Linked DNA regions of Glaciimonas sp. PCH181. The protein of the gene in region 3 binds, or shares a complex with, the protein of the main gene of each other region. Links are inferred from orthologs where the notes say so. Each region holds a gene or a part of one and is shown on either strand. Other genes may lie near its edges.

The links.
Region 1: the proteins of dnaN (region 3) and C7W93_RS09725 are in contact, whole or in part, in a cryo-EM structure (PDB 8GIZ), measured with the Escherichia coli proteins. The link is inferred for Glaciimonas sp. PCH181 from one-to-one orthologs.
Region 2: the proteins of dnaN (region 3) and dinB are in contact, whole or in part, in a solved structure (PDB 1OK7), measured with the Escherichia coli proteins. The link is inferred for Glaciimonas sp. PCH181 from one-to-one orthologs.

What each region holds. Positions count from the first base shown.
Region 1 is NZ_PYFP01000001.1:2,099,173-2,104,210, reverse strand. The notes cover bases 659-3,653. They hold C7W93_RS09725 (DNA polymerase III subunit gamma/tau), read left to right. Parts: upstream 659-1,081; coding sequence 1,082-3,226; downstream 3,227-3,653. Other genes in these bases: C7W93_RS09720 (YbaB/EbfC family nucleoid-associated protein), read left to right, coding at 3,349-3,653; C7W93_RS09730 (isovaleryl-CoA dehydrogenase), read right to left, coding at 659-874. Also shown: more of C7W93_RS09730, read right to left, coding at 1-658; more of C7W93_RS09720, read left to right, coding at 3,654-3,669; C7W93_RS09715 (antibiotic biosynthesis monooxygenase), read left to right, coding at 3,678-3,989; recombination mediator RecR, read left to right, coding at 3,998-4,594; C7W93_RS09705 (ABC transporter substrate-binding protein), read left to right, coding at 4,762-5,038. UniProt on the Escherichia coli protein: Part of the beta sliding clamp loading complex, which hydrolyzes ATP to load the beta clamp onto primed DNA to form the DNA replication pre-initiation complex.
Region 2 is NZ_PYFP01000001.1:178,021-182,987, reverse strand. The notes cover bases 1,372-4,295. They hold dinB (DNA polymerase IV), read right to left. Parts: upstream 3,479-4,295; coding sequence 2,264-3,478; downstream 1,372-2,263. Other genes in these bases: C7W93_RS00800 (phosphotransferase enzyme family protein), read right to left, coding at 4,181-4,295; pnuC (nicotinamide riboside transporter PnuC), read right to left, coding at 3,503-4,129; C7W93_RS00815 (GNAT family N-acetyltransferase), read right to left, coding at 1,372-2,063. Outside these bases: C7W93_RS00825 (glycosyltransferase family 1 protein), read right to left, coding at 1-457; C7W93_RS00820 (UDP-2,3-diacylglucosamine diphosphatase), read right to left, coding at 439-1,299; more of C7W93_RS00815, read right to left, coding at 1,296-1,371; more of C7W93_RS00800, read right to left, coding at 4,296-4,967. UniProt on the Escherichia coli protein: Poorly processive, error-prone DNA polymerase involved in translesion repair and untargeted mutagenesis. Copies undamaged DNA at stalled replication forks, which arise in vivo from mismatched or misaligned primer ends.
Region 3 is NZ_PYFP01000002.1:1,173,403-1,178,229, reverse strand. The notes cover bases 1-2,784. They hold dnaN (DNA polymerase III subunit beta), read left to right. Parts: upstream 1-731; coding sequence 732-1,838; downstream 1,839-2,784. Other genes in these bases: gyrB (DNA topoisomerase (ATP-hydrolyzing) subunit B), read left to right, coding at 2,164-2,784; dnaA (chromosomal replication initiator protein DnaA), read left to right, coding at 1-396. In the rest of the region: more of gyrB, read left to right, coding at 2,785-4,647. UniProt on the Escherichia coli protein: Confers DNA tethering and processivity to DNA polymerases and other proteins. Acts as a clamp, forming a ring around DNA (a reaction catalyzed by the clamp-loading complex) which diffuses in an ATP-independent manner freely and bidirectionally along dsDNA.

The DNA.
Region 1 (5,038 bases), on a different replicon or contig from region 3:
CTTCGTCGCCGACCATAATGCCGAAAGCAGCATCAAATTCGACTTCGCTGCTAGAGTTGGAGCGATTGCCGAGTTTGTCCTTTAACCTTTGGACCAGCAACGTATTCTTGCTGCCGTCCGGCCGCCAGCGCGGTACAAAAAAACAACTCAGCCCCAACTCTGTGCGCGCTAATACCATGTGCGCGTCGCACATCGGCGCGGAAAAAAACCATTTATGGCCCGTTAGCGTGTAATCCGCACCGCGTCCGCCGCCGCCGGGAATAGGCGTCGCCAGCGTGGTATTGGAGCGCACGTCGGAGCCGCCTTGCTTTTCGGTCATCCCCATACCGATCAGCATGGCGGTTTTTTGCGCCAGCGGCAGGTCGCGGCTATCGTGGTCGCAGGCATACAATTTGGCTTGCAAGGCGGCGAATAAGGCCGGTTCCTGTTGTAGAACTGGAATTGAGGCGAAGGTCATGGTGGTGGGGCACAGCGATCCGGATTCAACCTGTGCATGCAAAAAATAGCCTGCTGCACGCGCTACATGGCTACCGGTTTTAGGTGTGGACCACGGCAACGCATGCAAATTCTCGCGCCGCAGCATGCCTAGCAGGGTATGCCAGGCAGGATGAAATTCGACTACATCGATGCGATTTCCGGCGCGGTCGTAACGTTGCAATTCTGGCGCGTGGCGATTTGCTAATTCGGCAAGATTCCACACTTCCTTGCTGCCCAATTCTGCGCCATAGCGCGCTAATTCAGCAGCGTGCCAACCGGCGTGGTGCCGTTGTACCCCGGCCATTAACACCGAATCGTCGGCGTAGAGATTATTGTCGGTCAGCTCGGGGACCTGATTGTTGGCGTGTAGTTCGGCTTGCGGCGTTGACGCTTGCATGGAAATCTCCTGACTGACGACTGTATTTGTCGCTGGTGAGTTGCAACGATTGTGCTGCTAGCGTAGACCGAATTTGGCTTGCGTGCCAGTCTCCGGATGATGTGATTTGCCGTAGATTCGGGCAGCTTTCTTAAAAACCTTATGCGCGCTTCCTCTAAGGTAAAATGCTGGTTGTATTTAACTGCCAGCAACGAGCGCCCGCTACCTATGTCATATCAAGTCCTTGCCCGTAAATATCGCCCAAGAAGTTTCGAGACGCTGGTTGGTCAGGAACACGTCGTCCGGGCGTTGACACATGCGCTGGAACAACAGCGCTTGCATCATGCTTATCTGTTCACAGGCACACGTGGTGTAGGCAAAACCACGCTGTCGCGGATTCTTGCCAAGGCGTTAAATTGTCAGGGTATCGATGGCAACGGCGGCATTACTGCGCAACCATGCGGCGTATGCGACGCTTGCGTAGCGATCGATGCCGGACGTTTTGTCGATTACATTGAAATGGATGCCGCTTCTAATCGCGGCGTCGATGAAATGGCCCAGTTGCTGGAGCAGGCGGTGTACGCGCCATCAAATGCCCGCTTTAAGGTCTACATGATCGATGAAGTCCACATGCTGACCAATCATGCCTTCAATTCGATGCTGAAAACGCTGGAAGAGCCGCCCGAACATGTGAAGTTCATCCTGGCAACCACCGATCCGCAAAAAATCCCCGTTACCGTGCTGTCGCGTTGTCTGCAATTTAATCTGAAACAGATGCCGCCCGGCCACATCATCAGCCACCTCGACAATATCCTTGGGCAGGAACAAATTGCTTTTGAGACACCTGCTTTACGGTTGCTGGCGCAGGGTGCGCATGGCTCGATGCGCGACGCTTTATCGTTGACCGATCAGGCGATTGCGTATGCGGCTGGCAAGGTAACTTTGGAAGCAGTGCAGGGCATGTTGGGATCGCTTGATCAGACTTATTTGATCCGCGTACTGGATGCTCTGGCGGCGAATGATGGCGCTGGTTTACTGGCCGTTGCCGACGAAATGGCGATTCGCAGCTTGTCTTATAGTGCAGCGTTGCAAGATCTGGGCACTTTATTACATCGGATTGCATTGGCCCAAAGTGTTCCCGCAGCACTAGCAGAAGATTTGCCGGAGCGCGAAGACGTGATGCGCCTTGCTTCGGCCTTTGATGCAGAAGAAATTCAGTTGTTTTATCAAATTGTGGTGCATGGCCGCAATGAGTTGGGTCTGGCACCGGATGAGTACGCCGGATTTTCGATGACATTGTTGCGTATGTTGGCGTTTCGGCCGCAGCCAGGTTCAGGGCCGGGTGAAAATGCCGTCGCTGCGCCAGTGCAAGCGCGTCAAGTTGCCCCATCGCGGCCATCCGCACCAGCGTCTATGGCTGAGAGAGCGCCGACTTCTATAGCGCCATCGCCACCGGCAGCCCGTTTAAGCAGTCTTCCGCAAGTTGCCTCTGCCAGCGCTCCGGTTGCGCGTGCAGATGAGACGCTTAGCCCGCGCATGGCAGCATTAGCCGCTGCCCGCGGTGGCGTTGCTAGCAAACGTCCGATGGCGACTCCGGCAGCGCAACCTGCACCGGTAGCTGTCGTTGCGCCGGTCAGCAAGCCTGCAATGGTTGTCAGACCGCAGCCAGAGATCGTCAAACCAGAGGTTAAGTTACCGCCTGCACCAGCACCAAAAGCGTCGGCATCCAGTGCATCGCCGCCGCCGTGGGAGGAGGAAATTCCGCTGCCGATGGACTTGCCTGACGATGATTTTTCTGATTCTGGCTATGACAGTACGCCAAAAATGCGCTCGGAAGCCCGCCCTGCAGCACGAACAGCGCCGCCGACCGAGATGCGTACACCGTCTGCGCCAGCCAAGCCCATCGCCGTGCTCAGTATCGATACACCGGCACCATCGCAGCCAGCGCCCGCAGATGCATTTATTTATGTTCCTGATGCATCCTTGAACTGGGATGGTAATTGGCCGTCGTTGGCGGCAACGTTGCCGGTCCGTGGCGTAGCGCATCAACTCGCGCAGCAAAGCGAATTACTGCGATTCGATAGCAGCGGTCCTACTATTCAGGCGCATTTGCGGATTCCGCTGGAAACTTTGCGTTTGTCCGGTAACGTTGAAAAATTGGCTGCGGCATTGTCCGAGCGGTTTGGGCGTCCGGTACGGGTCGAAACAGAAATTGGGGTGGTGCACCACACCGCCAACGTCAGGGCACAAGCGGAGCAAGCAGAGCGCCAGCGACTAGCTGAAGAGACGGCAAAAAACGATCCCTTCATTCAAAGCATGGTGCGCGAATTCGGCGCAATGATTGTGCCGGGATCGATTAAACCGCTGACGTAAGACGGATAAAGCCGGGTTCTGGTAAATTGCCGACCTAATGCAATATTGATAATATTAACGACTACACCGTACTTAAGCATTTGCCTAAGCACGACACTGATTAACTTAACAGGAGAAATACCATGATGAAAGGCCAACTGGCAGGCTTGATGAAGCAAGCACAAGCGATGCAAGATAATATGAAAAAAGCGCAGGATCAACTGGCTTTGATCGAAGTTGAAGGCGAATCTGGCGGCGGTCTCGTCAAAGTCCTGATGACCTGTAAAAATGCGGTCAAGCGTGTCACTATCGATCCGTCATTGCTGGCAGATGATAAAGATATGCTGGAAGATCTGGTTGCAGCGGCTTTCAACGATGCAGTCCGTAAGGCAGAAGAAACTTCAGCAGAAAAAATGTCAGGCCTGACGGCTGGCATGCCAGCTGGTTTCAAATTGCCGTTTTAAACTCTGCAATGATTCTTGATGTTGCTACGTTAGATATTATTCCAGGACAGGAAGCCGCGTTTGAAACGGCTTTCATGGAGGCGAAGAAAATTCTCACCTCCATGCCTGGTTGTATTTCGCACGATTTACAGCGTTGTCTGGAGCAGCCAAACCGGTATATTTTATTTGTTCGCTGGCAAACGCTGGAGCATCACACAGTCGGTTTTTTGCAATCGTTTCAATATCAGCAATGGTGCAGATTATTGCAGCATTTTTGTGACCCTTTTCCGCCCACTCTTCACTATGCCCCGGTGGGCCGTAAGATTTATCGTGGTTTCTAAGGTCTGATGTGAAAACCCCTAATAGTCTGGCTTTTTTAACAGAAGCATTGCGTCATCTGCCCGGCGTCGGTCCTAAATCGGCACAGCGCATGGCATATCACTTGCTGCAGCATGACCGTGATGGCGCAGCATTGCTCGGCCGTGCGCTGGTCCAGGCAGTCGAGAAAATTCAGCACTGTTCCATGTGCAATACATTCACTGAAAACGAACTGTGCGAAGTCTGCCTCGATCCCGAGCGCGACGCCAGATTGCTATGCGTTGTCGAAACACCGACAGATCAGTTAATGATTGAGCAGACGCTGACTTTCAAGGGACTGTATTTTGTTTTGATGGGCCGTTTGTCACCGCTAGACGGTATCGGTCCTAAAGATTTGCAGTTAGAAAAATTGATTGTTCGCGCAACTAACGGTGTGGTTAAAGAAGTTGTATTGGCGACTAACTTTACCAATGAAGGCGAAGCGACGGCGCATTACATCAGCGAAACCATGAAAGCACGCGGTCTGCAAGTCAGCCGTCTGGCGCGTGGCGTGCCGGTTGGGGGCGAGCTGGAATACGTGGATGCAGGCACTATCGCCCGCGCGATGTTGGATCGTCGCGCAACCTAATGCGTATAACCTGATGCGGATATTGCGCCGCAGCATATTTTTTGGCATGTGACCGCTATCACCCTGCGGTATTATGTGGACAGATTTCTACCGGAATCACAATAAGAACGAGTCCGTCGTATCCATCGACGGATGACAGTCGTAAGTAAAATTGACGAGGAGACAACATGAAATTTAACTGGAAACAGTTCGGTATTGCGCTTTGCTTATTCTTGGCTGGTTACGCAACATTCAACAGTAAATTGTTCGCGCAGACACTGGAAAAACCAAAAGTATCGATCGCGGTAGGCGGCAAAAATTTATTTTATTACCTGCCATTAACAGTCGCCGATCAACTTGGCTATTTCAAGGATGAAGGCCTGACGGTAGAGATTTCCGATTTCGCCGGTGGTGCAAAAGCGTTGCAGGCATTGATTGGCGGTAGTGCAGATGTGGTCTCGGGTG
Region 2 (4,967 bases), on a different replicon or contig from region 3:
GAAATCCACGCGCTGCCAGCGTCTGCAATACCTGCGGGGTCGGCACCATCACGGACTTCGATGGGCCATGGAACCAGCGCAGCCAACGATACGTCAGCGCCATCGGCAATAGCGCACGCGCACTCAGATACTCGGGAAAGCGAGTGTGATAGGCAGTAGTAAAACCGATCCGATGACGCAGACAAAAACGCCGCGCAGCCAAACCCATCGGCCCCTCGGTTGAGATATGTATGCAATCCGGCTGGAACCCGCGCAACATCGCTGCCACACGGGCATAGGGTTTATAAGCCAGTCGAATTTCCGGATAAGTAGGACAGGCAAAAGTCGCTGCATCATCCGGGCTGATTAACAGCACCTCGTGGCCATCGTTACGTGAGCAACGGCAGGTTTCCTGCAAAGTATTCACGACGCCATTAATTTGAGACGGCGCAGCATCCGTTACGATGGCAATTCGCATAACTCTCCAACGTTGCTGCTAGTGACGGCGTGGGGATGTCCCATTATTTCTTGCCAGGTGACCAATCGCAATGCGCCGCTGGCGTCTTCCACCAACGCCGATAAACTCTCTACCCAATCACCATCATTGCAATAGATAATCCCATTGATATTCCGCATTTCCGGCTTGTGAATATGGCCGCAAATAACCCCATCCAAGCCACGCTTAGCGGCTTCTGCAGCCAATGCATCTTCAAACGAAGAAATATAATTCACCGCATTTTTTACTTTGAGCTTTAAGTATTGCGACAATGACCAATACGGTAAACCCGCCCGTGCACGCCAGCCATTGAACCACTGATTAAACTTCAAAATCACGGTGTACAAACTATCACCGACATAAGCCAGCCATTTAGCGCAAGCAATCACACCGTCAAAACGATCACCATGCAGCACCAGAAACCGTTTTCCTCTGGCGGTCGTATGGACCAACTCGTCGCGAATTTTGATGCCGCCAAAGTCCAGATCGATGAATTGCCGTACAGCTTCATCGTGATTACCGGGAACGAATATCACTTCGGTTCCTTTACGCGCTTTCTTCAACACCGTCTGCACAACATTGTTATGCACCTGATCCCAGTACCAGCGCCGCTTTAGCTGCCAGCCATCGACAATATCACCCACCAGATAGAGCGTCTCTGATTCAGTCGCCCGTAAAAACTCAAGCAAACGGGCGGCCTGACAGCCAGTTGTTCCCAGATGAACATCAGAAATCCAGATCGTGCGAAAACGGATTGGCTCACGCTTGAGCGCCGTCCCGGTTCTGGAAAGCTCTCTACTCAGAAAGTGATCGGCGGGCTTCATACAGACCTCATCTCTTTACGATAATGACGCGCATACCGACTGTCCAGTCGGGCTAACGGCAGCAACAAGAAAAAATCTGCGGAGTGGAAATCAGGGTCCCAGGCCGGTTCTCCACATACCCAGGCACCGCTGCGTAAATAGCCTTTTAGCAATGGCGGCATTTGCGGCACGTGACCGGCCTCGCGTTCATACACAGGGAACGGCGTGTGCGGCGTGACACGGTATTCGGCTGGAGCAAAATTGTCGTCATTTAATGCGTGATACAGCGCGGCTGCATTGTGCCCGCCATCTGCCAAACTCACGCTGACGCAGCCCATCAAATACTCGCAGCGTTCGCGGCGCATATATGCGGCCAGCCCTGCCCACAAAAGCATGATGACGCTACCGCTACGATAATCCGGGTGTATGCAAGCACGTCCTGCCTCTGCAATACAGCCACGCAAATGGTTAAGGCGACTTAAATCGAATTCTTTTTCGGAGTAATAAGTCCCCATGCGCCGAGCGGCATGCGGACTCATCACGCGATAGGTTCCCACCACGCGTAAGGTTTTATTGTCACGGACAATCAGATGATCGCAATATGCGTCAAACTCATCGCTATCAAGGCCGTCCGCGTTAACCAACGCCGACAAACTAAATGCCTCAATAAAAACCTTATACCGCAGGCGCTGTACTTCGCGTATTTCTTCCTGCGTGGTGGCGAGACTCACCGTTAATTTAGAGAGTTGCGGGTTTGCATCGCCAGGGATCGTCAGTAATCGCATGCATTGTCCTTTTCAAATTTTGACAACGCCAGACTAACGAGCGATTACTTCAAGAAAATGACAGATTTATGTCGATTTGATGACCATGCAACAAAGCGCTTTGGTGCGCGATCGTGTCCTCGCCTCGGACTTACGGATCACTACCCGCCGGGTTATTGAGTTATCTACAATTTTTCTCTGGCTGTTGCGATAGACCGCGATCAATCAAAAGAGTCCACGCCATTTTCGAACAAATCCCCTTGCGAGACGGTATGGCGTTCTGTCGATGCACTTTTTTTCTCTAGCGTACTAACGCGTACGCCGAGCAATCGCAGCCTTTGATGCAATGAAATTCGCCGCAGGCATTCACCGGCCGCCTTTCTGACCGCATCGGCGTCGTCGATCGCAAATGGCAGCGTGACGTCACGGGTTACCGTGCTGAAATCGGTAAATCGTAATTTAATGCCTACGGTCCGCCCGACATAACCTTTGCGCTGAAGATCTCCGGCAAGCCGTGTGCATAGCTTTGTAAATATCTCCGTCAGCGTTGGGCGATCAGCGACGGCATGCAAATCTCGCTCGAAGGTTGTTTCGCGACTAATCGATTTTGGTTCGGAATACGTCACGACCTGGCGGTCATCTATTCCATGCGAGACATTTTGCAACCAGGCAGCATAAGTGCGTCCGAACGTTTCCTGAAGTATACTGGGATCGGCATTCGCCAACTCTGCAATCGTACGGATATCGATCAGTGCTAATTTCTCAACTGCTTTGGGGCCGATGCCATTGATTTTGCTTACCGGCAAAGGCCATATCCGTGTTGTTACGTCGGCCAATGTCAGAATGGTTAAGCCATTCGGTTTTTCAAGGTCGGAACAAATCTTGGCAAGCAGCTTATTTGGCGCAACGCCAATCGAACAAGAAAGCCCGGTAGCGTCATTTACCGCTTTTTTGATGCGTAACGCAAGGTCGGTGACGCTTTGAAATGCATCGATCTGTTCGCTAAGATCAATGTAAATTTCATCAATACCGCGATCTTCTATGTGCGGGGCGACACTCGCTACAGCCTGCTTAAATAGTCTTGAATAATACCGATAAGCATCAAAATCAGTCGGCAAAAGAACCGCGTCAGGCGCAAGCTTTGCGGCCTTCATGATTCCCATCGCAGAAAAAATACCTAAAGCGCGTGCCTCATAGGTGGAAGTCGTAATCACGCCACGACCAACGTAATGTCGCAACGTTGAATAGCGACGGCTGCCATCGGCCTGCATGACCGGTTGATGATCAGAACCTGCGCCGATTGCTACGGCGCGGCCACGCAAATCCGGATAGCGCAATAACTCCACCGAAGCGTAAAAAGCATCCATATCGAGGTGAGCGATATAGCGCGATTTATCGCTAGATTCGGCTGACTCCTGGACCGCAACTTCAGACATGATCGACGTTATTTCCGGCAAAATTTAGACCGCGAGGCCATTAACAGGATGTGGCTGAACACGCTGCTCGTGCTGTTGTAGTTCTCGCCGCCAATTACGCAGGCCAATAACGGCAAGCACGATGAATAGCCCATATAGCCCTGCCGTTAACTGCAAATCCTTGTAAATATATACGCCGATATAAATGATATCGACAGCAATCCACAACCACCAGTTAGCGATATATTTACGCGCCATCCAAAACTGCGCTACCAGACTAAAACTGGTCAGTGCGGAATCCAGCCAAGGGATATGCGCATCGGTAAATCGGGCCATAACATAGCCTAACAAGACGCTTCCCACAGCGCCAATCACCAGACCGATGCACCAGCCAACAACCGACAAGCGCTGTGGCAAAATATGGTGACTATCGACATTTTGCGACGGCGTTTCTATCTTTTTTGAATGCGTCCAGGTCCACCAACCATACAATTGCATGATGGCAAATATCAATTGCAATAACAAATCGGAATACAGTTTGGCATCAAAGAAAATCCGCGCATACAGCAACACCGATGCCAGCCCGATTGGCCAACACCATATATTGCGACGTGCGGTCAGCCAGACTGCCAATGCACTGACAATGACTGCGATTATTTCCAATGCGGACATTTTTTTCCTTAGGGATATTGGCAACGTGGCCAGACCAGCTTCAATCTCGATTTAGCGCTTATATCGATTTTGTATATGCATTAACAATCGTCGTCCGGCTGCGCTATTAAACCATTCTGCATGACCTAACAAATACGTATCGTAAGCCACAGCGGCGTTCTCCGCTGAGCCTTGCACGCCATAAAAGTAGGCCAACTCCGATAGGGCAAACTCCACATGCGCCAGTGGTAGCATCGCGGTGATCGCCGCCACATCATAAGCTGACAATGGCGTAAACGCATCATAGCCGTCAAGTAAAGCATCGAGCTGGTCAAAATGGATCAGACCATCGTTCGCCGATGCACCCTCAGCGGCTTGCGGTAACTTCAACCATTCGACAATATTGGTAACAATCGCAATCGCCAAATCATAGACGGCGCAAGTTTTATCGCACAGCCCAAAATCCAGTATCGTCGCCACTTGCGCGAAGTGACCATTTTCTGCCACATCCAATTCGCGCCATAACAAATTCGAGGCGTGCCAATCGTTATGCGTCCATAGCGGCACAAGATTTTTCAATAGCGGTTGCAACTGCGCATGAAATGGCATCAATACCCGTGTCACATCCTCGCGCCAAGGCCGCTGCGCCAGATAGCTTGCCAAGCCAGGACGTACATCGATATAACGCTGCATTTCACCCATTGGATCATCGCTGTTAAAGACAGAAAATCCGGATACCAGCAATGTCGCCGTGCGCACAGGCGCCTCGTAATTGGCGGCAGCCTGATGCATCTGCGCCAGTGCACGGCCTGCTGCATTCGCATGCTCGGTAAGCAGAAACGGCGTCCAGGAAAAGGCA
Region 3 (4,827 bases):
GAAGGCGCGCTGCGTAAAATCCTGGCTTATTCCCGTTTCCATGGTAAAGACATCACGATTGATATCGTCAAGGATGCGCTGAAAGATCTGCTATCTGTGCAGAATCGCCAGATTTCCGTCGAAAATATCCAGAAAACAGTCGCCGACTTCTTCAATATCAAAGTCGCGGATATGTATTCCAAAAAACGCCCCGCGAATATCGCCCGGCCACGTCAGATTGCGATGTATCTGGCCAAAGAACTCACCCAAAAGAGCTTGCCAGAAATTGGGGAATTGTTCGGCGGACGCGATCACACCACGGTTTTACACGCGGTGCGCAAGATCGCCGGTGATCGGACTAAAAATCCCGAATGTAATCACGAATTGCACGTATTGGAGCAAACCTTAAAAGGTTAATTTTTCAATATGCAATTGTGACGTCGATGAGTACTAGAAATGCTTGCCAGCCTGTGGATAACATTACGCGTCGACATTATTACGACACGATAAGTGTGGTTTTTTTGTGCAGTACAAACGGGTAGAAGTACGCATAAGTTATCTGGTTGAAATGTTGGTTGAATGTCAGTGTGATCGTAAAAGTGATAAATAATCAGGCATTTAACCTTAGATTTGATCGCGATGTCATTCGTAAGTAGTCGAATTAAGTTACATTGATAGACTGGTTCAAGGCCCACTAAGATTGGGTAAAATGAAGCGATATTTGTTGAATTTCAGATAATAAGGATATAGCTATGCAATTGGTCAAAACCCACCGAGATACTCTTCTCCGGCCACTGCAGATCGTGAGCGGTATTGTCGAGCGTCGGCACACATTGCCGATTCTGGCCAATATCCTCATACGCAAGGACGGCGAAAAAGTTTCTTTTCTATCAACTGACATTGAAGTGCAAATTACGACCAATGCAAATGTCGGTAGCGGTGCTGAAGTTGCCGCCACCACCGTCGCTGCCCGTAAGCTGCTCGATATTCTGCGCGCGTTGCCAGAATCCGGCGAAGTGTCGTTAACATTAAGCAACAAGCGCATGACGGTGCAATCCGGCAAATCGCGTTTCGCGCTGCAAACACTGGCCGCCGAAGAGTTTCCGACAGTTGCCCAGGCTGAGCATTACAACGCAACGGTCACGCTGCCGCAAAAGACGCTCAAGCATTTGTTCAATATGGTCCATTTTTCGATGGCGCAGCAGGACATTCGTTACTACCTCAACGGCCTGTTATTAGTGCTGGATGGCAACAACGTGATCGCCGTCGCCACCGATGGTCACCGTCTGGCATTTTGCCAAGTAGCGACAGAGCAAGAATTCGCACGGCAGGAAGTCATCATTCCGCGCAAAACCATCATCGAACTACAACGTTTGTTAGAAGAAACCGACGAGCCAGTTCAACTAGAAATCGCCAACAATCAGGTCAAACTATCGTTTGCCGATATCGAACTGATTTCGAAACTGGTAGAAGGCAAATTCCCGGATTACACCCGCGTAGTACCTAAAGGTTACAAGAACGATTTCACCATCGGCCGGGATCGTTTGCTGCGCTCGTTGCAACGCGCCGCCATTATGACCAGCGACAAGTTCAAGGGCGTGCGCTGGGTCGTTACCCCAGGCAGCCTGAAAATCAGCTCGACCAATGCCGATCAGGAAGAGGCGATTGAAGAACTAGAAATCGACTACGGCGGCGACAGTGTCGACATTGGTTTCAACGTCACTTATTTGCTCGACGTGCTCAACAACCTCAAGGGCGACAACGTTAATATTGCCCTTGGCGATGCTAATTCATCTGCATTAATCACCGTGCCAGAAAACGCCGACTTTAAATACGTCGTTATGCCGATGCGTATTTAATTTTTGCATAAGCAAGTCGATCTAATCATTAAACCCGTCATAAATCGCGTTAAACAGTGTATATCGTGAATAAAGGGGCTTCGGCCCCTTAGTCACATTTAAGAAATCCCCCAGCTGCGGGTATACTGGTCTGTTTCGTAAAGAATTGAACATAAAAGCGTCTTTTTCCTCCATGCGTCGTTCCAAATCCCATAGCGATAGTTCTGCTATCACTGCGGTTTGTAATTAGCCTGATCAGAAAATCCACCATTTTTGTTAGTTCATCCGATTAGCAGATCATTAGCTTGGATTCATGTTTTTGTAGCAGTTTATTCAGAAGGTAGCCATGTCATCAATCCCTCAAGACAACACCAATCAGCCGCCACCAAATGCGTACGGCGCGTCCTCAATTCAGATCCTCGAAGGTCTGGAAGCAGTACGAAAACGTCCGGGGATGTACATCGGCGACACTTCAGACGGCACCGGCTTGCATCATCTGGTGTTTGAAGTTCTGGACAACTCCATCGACGAATCGTTAGCCGGTCATTGCACCGAAATCAACGTCACGATCCATTCTGATAATTCGATTTCCGTCACCGACAATGGCCGTGGCGTCCCCACCGGCATCAAGTTTGACGACAAGCACGAACCTAAGCGCAGCGCAGCCGAAATCGTCATGACCGAGTTGCACGCTGGCGGTAAATTCGATCAAAACTCTTATAAAGTTTCCGGCGGTTTGCATGGCGTGGGCGTTTCTTGCGTCAACGGTTTGTCCAAGTTATTGAAGCTCACCATCCGTCGCGATGGCAAAGTCCATTTCATGGAATTCGTACGCGGCGTACCGCAAAATCGTGACATCGAAACCATAGACGGCATGATCGTATCGCCCATCAAAGTCATTGGCGACACCGACAAGCGCGGTACGGAAGTGCACTTCTGGGCCGACGAAGAAATTTTTACACACGTCGAATTCCACTACGAAATTCTAGCCAAGCGTATCCGCGAATTATCGTTCCTGAACAACGGTGTGCGTATCAAACTGACCGATCAACGCACCGGCAAAGAAGAACTTTTCGCGTTCGAAGGCGGCACACGCGGTTTCGTTGAATACATCAACAAAAACAAAAGCGTATTGCACCCAACGATTTTTCAGGCGACAGGCGAAAAAGAAGGCGTCACAGTCGACGTCTCCATGCAATGGAATGACGCCTATAACGAGCAAGTATTATGCTTCACCAATAACATCCCGCAACGCGACGGCGGTACCCATCTCACCGGCCTGCGTGCAGCGATGACTCGTGTACTGAACAAGTACATCGAAGAACATGATTTCGCCAAACGCGCCAAAGTCGAAACCAGCGGCGACGACATGCGCGAGGGCCTGACTTGCGTGTTATCAGTCAAAGTCCCTGAGCCAAAATTCAGTTCGCAAACCAAAGACAAACTTGTCTCCAGCGAAGTGCGTTTGCCGGTCGAAGAAATTGTCGCCAGAACACTCAGCGACTATCTGCAAGAAAAACCAAACGACGCCAAAATCATCTGCGGCAAAATCGTCGAAGCTGCACGTGCCCGTGATGCAGCGCGTAAAGCGCGTGAGCTGACCCGTCGTAAAGGCGTGATGGATGGCCTCGGTTTATCCTCCAAACTTGCCGATTGCCAGGAAAAAGATCCCGCATTATGCGAACTTTACATCGTCGAGGGTGACTCTGCGGGCGGTTCAGCCAAGCAAGGCCGCGACCGTAAATTTCAGGCGATTCTGCCATTGCGCGGTAAAGTCTTGAACGTCGAAAAAGCACGCTTCGAAAAAATGCTATCGTCAGAGCAGATCACGACCTTGATCGCGACGCTAGGCACCAGCATCGGCCCGGACGAATTCAATGCCGACAAACTGCGTTATCACCGCATCATCATCATGACCGATGCAGACGTCGATGGTGCCCACATCCGCACGCTGCTGCTGACATTGTTCTATCGTCAAATGCCGCAACTGGTTGAGCGCGGCCACATCTACATCGCGCAACCGCCACTGTACAAAGTCAAGCACGGCAAAGACGAACGCTATCTCAAAGATGACGTTGAAGAAGTTCAATACATGATGCAGGTCGCGCTCAATGACGCCTCGCTAGTCCCGAGTTCAGGCACCGATCCGATCAGCGGCCCGGCCCTGACAGAACTGGTTCGTCAATACAACACCGCCAACGCCATCATCACGCGCCTGACCCGCGCCATCGACGGCGCTGCCCTCACCGCCATCATGACTGGCGTCACGCTAGAACTAGACACCGTTGAAAATGCCGAATTATCCGCGCAAGCACTCACCAAAGAAATCGGTGATCCTGCGGTCAACGTCATCGTCAAATCCGATGAACTGACAGAAAAGCATCAACTGCGGATTCAACGGATGTACCACGGCAATATCAAAGCCAGCGTTATCGACAGCGACTTCGTCACCAGCTCCGACTACAAAGTACTATGCAACGCCGCCGCCACCTTCAAAGGTCTGATCGGTCCGGGTGCAATGGTCCGTCGCGGCACCGGTGAAAAAGTAAAAGAATTCGCCATTGCCGATTTCCACCAAGCCATGGCCTGGCTACGCGACGAAGCAGAACGCGGCGTCAGCAAACAGCGCTACAAAGGACTGGGTGAAATGAACCCAAGCCAACTATGGGAAACCACAATGGACCCAACCGTGCGCCGCCTGCTAAAAGTACAGATCGACGACGCGATTGCCGCGGATCAAATCTTTATGACGTTGATGGGCGACGACGTTGAACCACGGCGCGCGTTTATTGAGTTGAATGCGTTGCAGGCTGGGAATATTGATGTTTGATGGTTTTAGCTGTACCCATCAACTGGCAGTTTGAGAACGATAAACTGACAAAGGTGGGCTGCGGAAAAGCAATTAGACGTGGTGCCGCTGAATCTTTTGAGCCACGTCTGTTGTGCTGAAAACCTTGATCATCAGAGTTTAAAAAGCTCGTGCACCGCTAACTGGATGCACGAGCTTTTT